One region of the Xenorhabdus bovienii SS-2004 genome, then DNA from elsewhere that is predicted to be linked to it. Evidence: predicted binding sites of a transcription regulator. Region 1 holds the regulator's gene; the other holds the start of a gene.
What was found. The regulator LexA, encoded in region 1, represses DNA repair genes until DNA is damaged. The targets are predictions, from matches to a motif close to TNCTGTATGTACATACAGNA.

Region 1 (3,864 bases):
AGATTGATGCCAGCAGCAATGTGTGGTGGAACCAGCCCTTGGTGATAAAGCACATATGAGAGCAGGAGATAATCCATATGGCTGCGATGGCATGGGACATAAACCAGTTCATGACCATCCTGCGCCAGTTGGCGAACCCGCTCGGCGTTATGGACATTAATGCCCTGATACAAACGGTTCCACGTCCATCTCAAGATACGATCGGTCAAACGTACGGTTTCAGAAGAGAAATCTGCTGCAATCTCCTCCAACATATTGATAGCGTTTTGCTTCGCCTTTTCAGGTGAGATTTTTTTGCTACGTGTCTCATCGGCAATGGCTTTCTCAATGGCTTTGGATGCCAGCAGCTTGTTGAACAGATCCTGCCTGGCGGGCAAACGTGGCCCTACCGCAGCCAAACGCTGCCGGGAATAGTGTATCCGTGCAACGCGGGCAAGTTTATTGGCAATGATATCATCTGTGCCATGATCATTGGCCATGCTGAGTAATGAAACAGGTGTGGAAAAACGCACAAAACTATCCCGTCCCAGCCACAAAATTGCAAAAAACTTTTGCACACCGTTTAGTAAACGCAGCTGTGGCGCTGTATTTCCTTCCTGCCCTTCGCGTCCAGGGGAGCGGCCGAACATCACAGAAACAGGCACCATCTGAATATCCAAATCGGGATTATTGCGATGCAGATCCAGATAAGAATGAAAAATCTTCACGGATTCATGTTTAGGTGCATAGCAACGGAACACTCGTGGGCCGTCATCAATAAAGACATAGCTTGGAAGTAGGGTGTCACCCATTTCCAAAGGATTCAATGGATCTGGCAGATCTTGCGCCAGGCATTGTTGACGCAGGGTCAATAAGTCTGTTTTTGAGTGATACGGCAGCACATATAAAATAGGCCGTGTCGTATCAAGGATCAGTTCTGCAATGGGATCCGTGGGGATAAGCTTACTTTTTACTAAGAATTTCAGTGGAAAATTCAATAATTTATAATATATTTTACGCCAACTTGACATAACAACTTTAAGCCTCTTGTTAGCAACGCGCCGCAAGCATACCAGAAACGGATTTTGAGATCTGTGGAAATAAGACAATAATAGGAGCTAAAAGTTATATGACCTTACAAATATTATGCTAATTGAAGAAAATTTTTTATGGAAAATCAATCAACAGGTTTGATTCGTATCATTAAAGCGGCAGGGTACTCGGCGAAAGGTATTAGGGCTGCGTGGCAAAATGAAGCGGCATTTCGGCAGGAAGTCATTGTCGCCATATTAGCAATTATCCTTGCATTTTCCCTTGATTTTGGCATGTCCGAGAGGCTTTTGCTCATCGGTTCAGTCATGCTGGTGGTCATTGTGGAAATCCTTAACAGCGCCATTGAGGCGGTAGTTGATCGCATTGGCAGTGAATATCATGAATTATCGGGCAGGGCGAAAGACATGGGATCAGCTGCAGTATTTCTGACAATAATTCTGGCGTTGTTTATCTGGGGAATGATCCTTTGGTCGTATTTTATGCACTGATATGACATGATTTTCGTCAATACACGTTATTTAGCGGCTTTTATGGGCTGGCAGGTTCCCAATTCGAATTTACCTGTATATACTCACAGGCGGACTGTATAAACAAACAGGGGGCGAAATGAAAGCATTAACTGCCAGACAGCAGCAAGTTTATAACTTGGTGCGTGACCATATTTCGCAAACGGGTATGCCACCAACACGTGCTGAAATCGCAGCACGTCTTGGTTTTCGTTCACCTAACGCGGCAGAAGAGCATTTAAAAGCATTGGCGCGTAAAGGGGTGATAGAGATTATCTCTGGTGCATCCAGAGGTCTCCGTTTGCTTCTTGAAGAAGAAGGGGCAGCGGGATTACCGCTGATCGGTCGTGTTGCTGCTGGCGAACCATTGCTGGCTCAGGAACATATCGAGAGTCATTACAAAGTTGATCCTGCATTATTCAAACCAAATGCTGATTTTCTGTTGCGTGTCAGCGGAATGTCCATGAAGGACATCGGCATTATGGATGGGGATTTACTTGCTGTGCATAAAACACAGGATGTTCATAATGGCCAAATCATTGTGGCGCGAATTGAAGATGAAGTGACAGTCAAACGTTTCAAACAAGTAGGAAACAAAATTGAGCTGATTGCTGAAAACCCAGAATTCGAGCCTATCGTTGTGGATTTATGTGAGCAGAGTTTTACCATTGAAGGATTGGCAGTTGGTATTATTCGTAACGGGGATTGGATCTGATTGTAAAAGCGGATAATTGCACTTTGCCATTCTGGGGCGGTCATTTTTTTCGTAGTACCCGTTCAATAAAAGTTTTACGGAAGCTTGAAAATAAATGTGTTTATCGGCCATGACCGCCTCAATCAAACTTAAGGTTATTTTGCCTTATTTCTTTTTATTCTCTTCAGTTTTGTGATTATGCTGACATGTATCGCGTTCTGTACAGGAATCGATTTCATGGCAAGGGGAACACAAACCGTGGACTTCAATCACGCTGTGACGTAAATGAAACCCCACTCCTTGAACTAACTGCTGAATAGCGGATTCAATATTCTTGGCATCCCGTTCGGTAACGGAACCACAATTCTCACAGATAAACATGGCTGACGTATGGCTGGGTTCCTCAAAATGATGGCAAATCACATAACTATTTGTGGATTCTATTTTGTGGACAAAACCCTGTTCAAGCAAAAATTCCAGCCCACGATAGACCGTTGGCGGTTTTGCCTGTGGCTCGACTTCACGTAGCAGATCCAATAAATCATAAGCGCTTATTGCGCTTGGCTGCGTTGAAATTAAACGCAGAATTTCAAGTCGTTGAGGTGTTAAACGAACTCCTCGTGACAGGCAGATTGTCTCAGCCTGTGTCAGTAACTTTTTTGGATTGATAGTTTTCATTACACCTTTCACACTCAGCATGATGCCAATAGTTGTAATATTATCATGTTTTTCAGTCTGGAAGTGGGATCCAAGCAGACGGTTACGGTGCTGATGGCTAAACGAGTCGGTGAAAAGGTGATTAACTATCCTGATGTTATGTCATACTTTGTTTAATGGTGGTGGCTATTCAGGATAAAAATAAAAATTAATCCGTTGATAAGAACGATAAAATATGCTGAAAACAAAATTTTAATTCTTTGGCGGTAGAAAAAAGGCATGTATGGAGATAATAGCAGTTTCTTAAAAGAAACCGCTATTTTGTAAGGGAAATTAAGGCAATTGTTATTTAGTGAAAATGCCTTTAAAGGGATTCCAGCCATCATCGCCTTTTATTTCTTTTAGATAATAAGCATAATTTGCTAGATACCCATTTAAGAGAGAAAAAGCTCCTCCCATTACATTTAAAATACTATCTGATATATCAATACCTGATATTATTGAGAAAATTACTATGATTGAAAATACAGCAATGTTAAGGCCTAATAAAGTTAATCCTTTTTTCCATAATCCAATGATTAGGTAATAGAAAATTCCGAAAAATAATGCAATAAAGTTCATGTTTATTTTAATACGTTTTAAAAAAGGTGTTTTTCTAAATGCTTCTCTATGCTCTTGTGTAGATGGAGCTCAATTTTTTTCAAAAAACTTAAAACGTTCTTGCCATTTTTCAGAATATTTAGATATGTCCATTGAGTTCCCTTATTTATTATCATTATATTTTTTAAGTTTAATAACTATTTTTTAAAATAATCACAAACGGTAATTTCTATTTTTGGATGTTATTTGTGAAAGGTTTACTTTTTTCTTCTCTTTAGAGTAATAAATAATCTTCCCTGTGCATTAAAGATGATAATGATAAAGTATAAGGTTAATCATTATCAATACTGTTTTTATTTACAGTATATCGGATTT
Region 2 (3,864 bases), 890 kb from region 1:
CCAATGGAATTCCCGGCGGTGGCTGATTTTGAATGTACCAACGCACTGTATGCAGCGGCAAAAGCATCAGGATCGGCCACCCACGTTGGTATAACGGCTTCTTCCGATACGTTCTATCCGGGGCAGGAGCGTTACGATACATACTCTGGTCGTGTCGTCCGCCGTTTTCAAGGCTCCATGCAAGAGTGGCAGCAAATGGGGGTGATGAATTATGAAATGGAATCAGCCACTTTGCTGACGATGTGTGCAAGTCAGGGGCTGCGCGCTGGTATGGTGGCAGGGGTGATCGTCAACCGGACGCAACAGGAAATTCCAGATGTGGAACTGTTGAAAAAAACCGAAAGCAACGCTTTGGGAATCGTAGTTGATGCCGCCCGCCGTTTGCTGTAATCGCTTTCATTAAGGGCCAGAACACTCTGGCTCGATCTTTCTGCTTATCTTTCTTTCATTCTAAAATCTGATAATGTCATAACGCTTTTTATCAATAACGATCTATTTAAATCATAACAAGAGTAACTATGACCACAACATTGCTATCCCATCCTTCATTACTCCCCTTACATGGTGGCATTAACTTCCGTGATTTCGGTAATAAGACGCTGCATAATGGTGCAAAAATTAAATCAGGGCTGTTATTCCGCTCTGGCTCTTTGGACATGTTGACTGAAAATGATCAGACTTTTTTGATGAGCAAAAACCTTTTCCAGATCATTGATTATCGTGATAGCAGCGAAATTGAGGATAAACCAGATCGAGTGTGGCGTGGGGCGAATTATCATCATGCTCCGGCCAATCCACTCTCTAAGGAAGTTGATGCCAATCTGGAAAAATTGGGTCAGGAACGTCTGGAGCAGTTTGATGAACGAGCATTCATGCTGCGTTTATACGAATTATTGCCAATCAGCAATCCTGCTTACAAAAAGCTGGCTAATCTATTGGTGCAACCAGAGAAAGGCGGAATTTTACAGCATTGCGCAGTGGGTAAAGACAGAACTGGCGTTGGATCTGCGCTGGTGCTGTTTGCTCTGGGAGCAGATTTGGATACGGTAATGGAAGACTATTTAGTCACCAACGTTACGCTGGCACCGTATCGGGAATATCTCTTGAATGAACATGCAAAAGTCATGAGTGACCGTGTGATTGAAAAATTTGCTTATGTTTATTCAGTGCAGGAAGAGTTTTTACTAACGGCCTTAAATAGTATTAACCAGCATTATGGCAGTGTGGATATCTGGCTGGAAAAAGATATCGGGCTGGATATGACAGCACGTGAAAAATTACAAAGTTATTTTCTTGAATAAAAATACTGAGTTAGCATTGGTTTATATATCAGGTGCTAACTTGGTACATCTGATGAATTGATACAGGAACAGCTAATTTGAGTTTGCATGAAATTATCGAACTGGTCACAGACTTCGTAAAAGCCCATGAATATTGGGCAATCCCCATTGTTTTTCTACTTGCTTTTGGTGAATCTCTGGCATTTATCTCCCTGCTGTTGCCTGCGACGATCATTTTATTAGGATTGGGGGCGTTGATTGGTGAAAGCGGGTTAAATTTTTGGCCAATATGGATAGCGGCAGCAGCGGGAGCCTTTTTTGGCGATTGGGTTTCCTATCTGTTTGGTGCCCACTACAAGGACAATGTCGGCAAGATGTGGCCACTGTCACGTCATCCGCAAATGTTAGTGCGCGGCCATCGATTTTTTGAACGCTGGGGAGTTTGGGGTGTTTTCATCGGGCGTTTTTTTGGTCCATTGAGAGCTGTTATACCACTGGTAGCGGGTATTTGCGCCATGCCGAAACGTCATTTCCAGCTTGCCAATTTTGCCTCTGCGCTGATTTGGGCCTTCGGTATTTTGGCTCCGGGAGCGTTTGGTTTACGCTGGCTGGCAGAATGGATGGGCTAATTGCGAGCCGCTTTGCAAACTGAAAGAAACTCATTAAAGAATCTGGACATCTATACAGCATCTATTTAACTTACATTAAGGTGAAGTTAACCGGGGTGAAGTCAGTGGGAGGCGTATAGGTGGATATCCAGTGGTTATACATGCTGATTGGCAGTTTAAGTGGATTGCTGGGCGGAGGGATTTTCGTCTGGCTTTCTGTTCACCAGCGAATTCAACAGAAAGAGTTGGAACTGCGTGAACTGCATAGTCAGCTTGCTATCAGCCATGAAAAGTTAGAACAGTCCCACTATTGGCGTACTGAGTGTGATCAATTAAATCAAGAACTGCTGGCACAGCGCGAAATCAACAGTGTACAGGAAGTTGAATTACGAGAATTAAGCACACGGCTTGAAGAGAGCAGGCTGGCCGCAGAAGAAAAACAGCGTCTATTGATCAATAGTGAACAACGCCTCAATACCCAATTTGAAAATCTCGCCAATCGTATTTTTGAGCAGAATCGGCGTCGTACCGATGAATACAGCCGCCAAAGCCTTAATGACCTCCTGATGCCTTTTCGCGAGCAGCTTGACGGGTTCCGTAGTCAAGTACAGGATAGTTTCGGACAGGAAGCTCGCGAACGCCATACTCTGACCCATGAAATCCGCAATCTCCAGCAACTTAATGCACAAATGGCAAAAGAGGCGATCAACCTGACGAAAGCTCTGAAAGGGGATAATAAAATGCAGGGCGATTGGGGCGAAATGGTGTTGGCACGTGTTTTGGAATCTTCCGGTTTACGTGAAGGATATGAATTTCATACACAGGTCAACATTAAAACAGAAAACGGTGAGCGCTTTCAGCCTGATGTCATCGTGCATTTGCCGCAGGAAAAAGATGTCATTATTGATGCCAAAATGTCACTGATCGCCTATGAACGTTACTTTAACAGTGATGATGACACGCAGCAGGCACAAGCGTTACAGGAGCATATAAACTCAATCAAAGGACATATTCGGGGGCTGAGCCGGAAAGATTATCAACAATTGCCCGGTTTACGGTCGCTGGATTATGTTTTGATGTTTATCCCCATAGAACCGGCTTATTTGGTGGCACTTAATCAAGCACCTGAATTACTGGATGAAGCATTGAAACATAATATTATGCTGGTTAGTCCATCAACACTTCTGGTTGCCGTGCGTACCATTAATAATCTTTGGCGCTATGAATATCAGAGTCAGAATGCACGCCTTATTGCGGACAAAGCAACCAGAATGTATGACAAGATGCGGTTGTTTGTGGATGATATGCAAGGGTTGGGACACAGCCTCAATAAAGCACAGGAGAGTTACCATCTGGCAATGAAAAAACTGGCTGAGGGGCGGGGAAACCTGATTAGTCAGGCTGAAGGGTTCCGTGATTTAGGTGTTGATGTTAAGCGCCCTATTGATTCACAGCTTATTGATAAATCTTTCCAATCATTGCAGGTTAATGAATGAAGTGTGGATAGGGTTTTGTCAGAAAGGCTGGTACACTTGCTATAAATTTTTTTGAATAAAAAGCGGGCAAATAACATGGCTGATCAATCGAAAAAAACTACAGATTTTGGTTTCCGCACCGTAGAAAAAGATGAAAAACAAAATATGGTGGCCGAGGTATTTCACTCTGTCGCTTCGAAATACGACTTAATGAATGATTTGATGTCATTTGGCATTCATCGTATCTGGAAACGTTTCACCATTGATGCAAGTGGAATTCGCCGTGGTCATAAGGTGTTGGATCTTGCGGGAGGAACCGGGGATCTGACGGCGAAGTTTTCCCGCATCGTGGGAGAGAAAGGTGAAGTCGTACTGGCGGATATCAACGAATCGATGTTGAAAGTGGGGCGTGAGAAACTACGTGATATCGGTATCGTAGGCAATGTTAATTATGTTCAGGCCAATGCGGAAGAACTGCCTTTTTCAGACAATTACTTTGAC

Region 2: rmuC (DNA recombination protein RmuC) is a predicted target of LexA. The motif match lies at 1,950-1,969, and genes of this name have one in related genera.

What each region holds. Positions count from the first base shown of each region.
Region 1 is NC_013892.1:3,840,674-3,844,537, reverse strand. It holds gene plsB (glycerol-3-phosphate 1-O-acyltransferase PlsB) at 1-1,010, opposite strand, end outside; gene XBJ1_RS17050 (diacylglycerol kinase) at 1,149-1,520, shown strand; gene lexA (transcriptional repressor LexA) at 1,639-2,253, shown strand; gene zur (zinc uptake transcriptional repressor Zur) at 2,398-2,910, opposite strand; partial or broken gene XBJ1_RS17035 (DUF2628 domain-containing protein) at 3,235-3,534, opposite strand.
Region 2 is NC_013892.1:504,585-508,448, forward strand. It holds gene udp (uridine phosphorylase) at 1-390, shown strand, start outside; gene XBJ1_RS02170 (tyrosine-protein phosphatase) at 519-1,301, shown strand; gene XBJ1_RS02175 (DedA family protein) at 1,379-1,909, shown strand; gene rmuC (DNA recombination protein RmuC) at 2,029-3,384, shown strand; gene ubiE (bifunctional demethylmenaquinone methyltransferase/2-methoxy-6-polyprenyl-1,4-benzoquinol methylase UbiE) at 3,460-3,864, shown strand, end outside.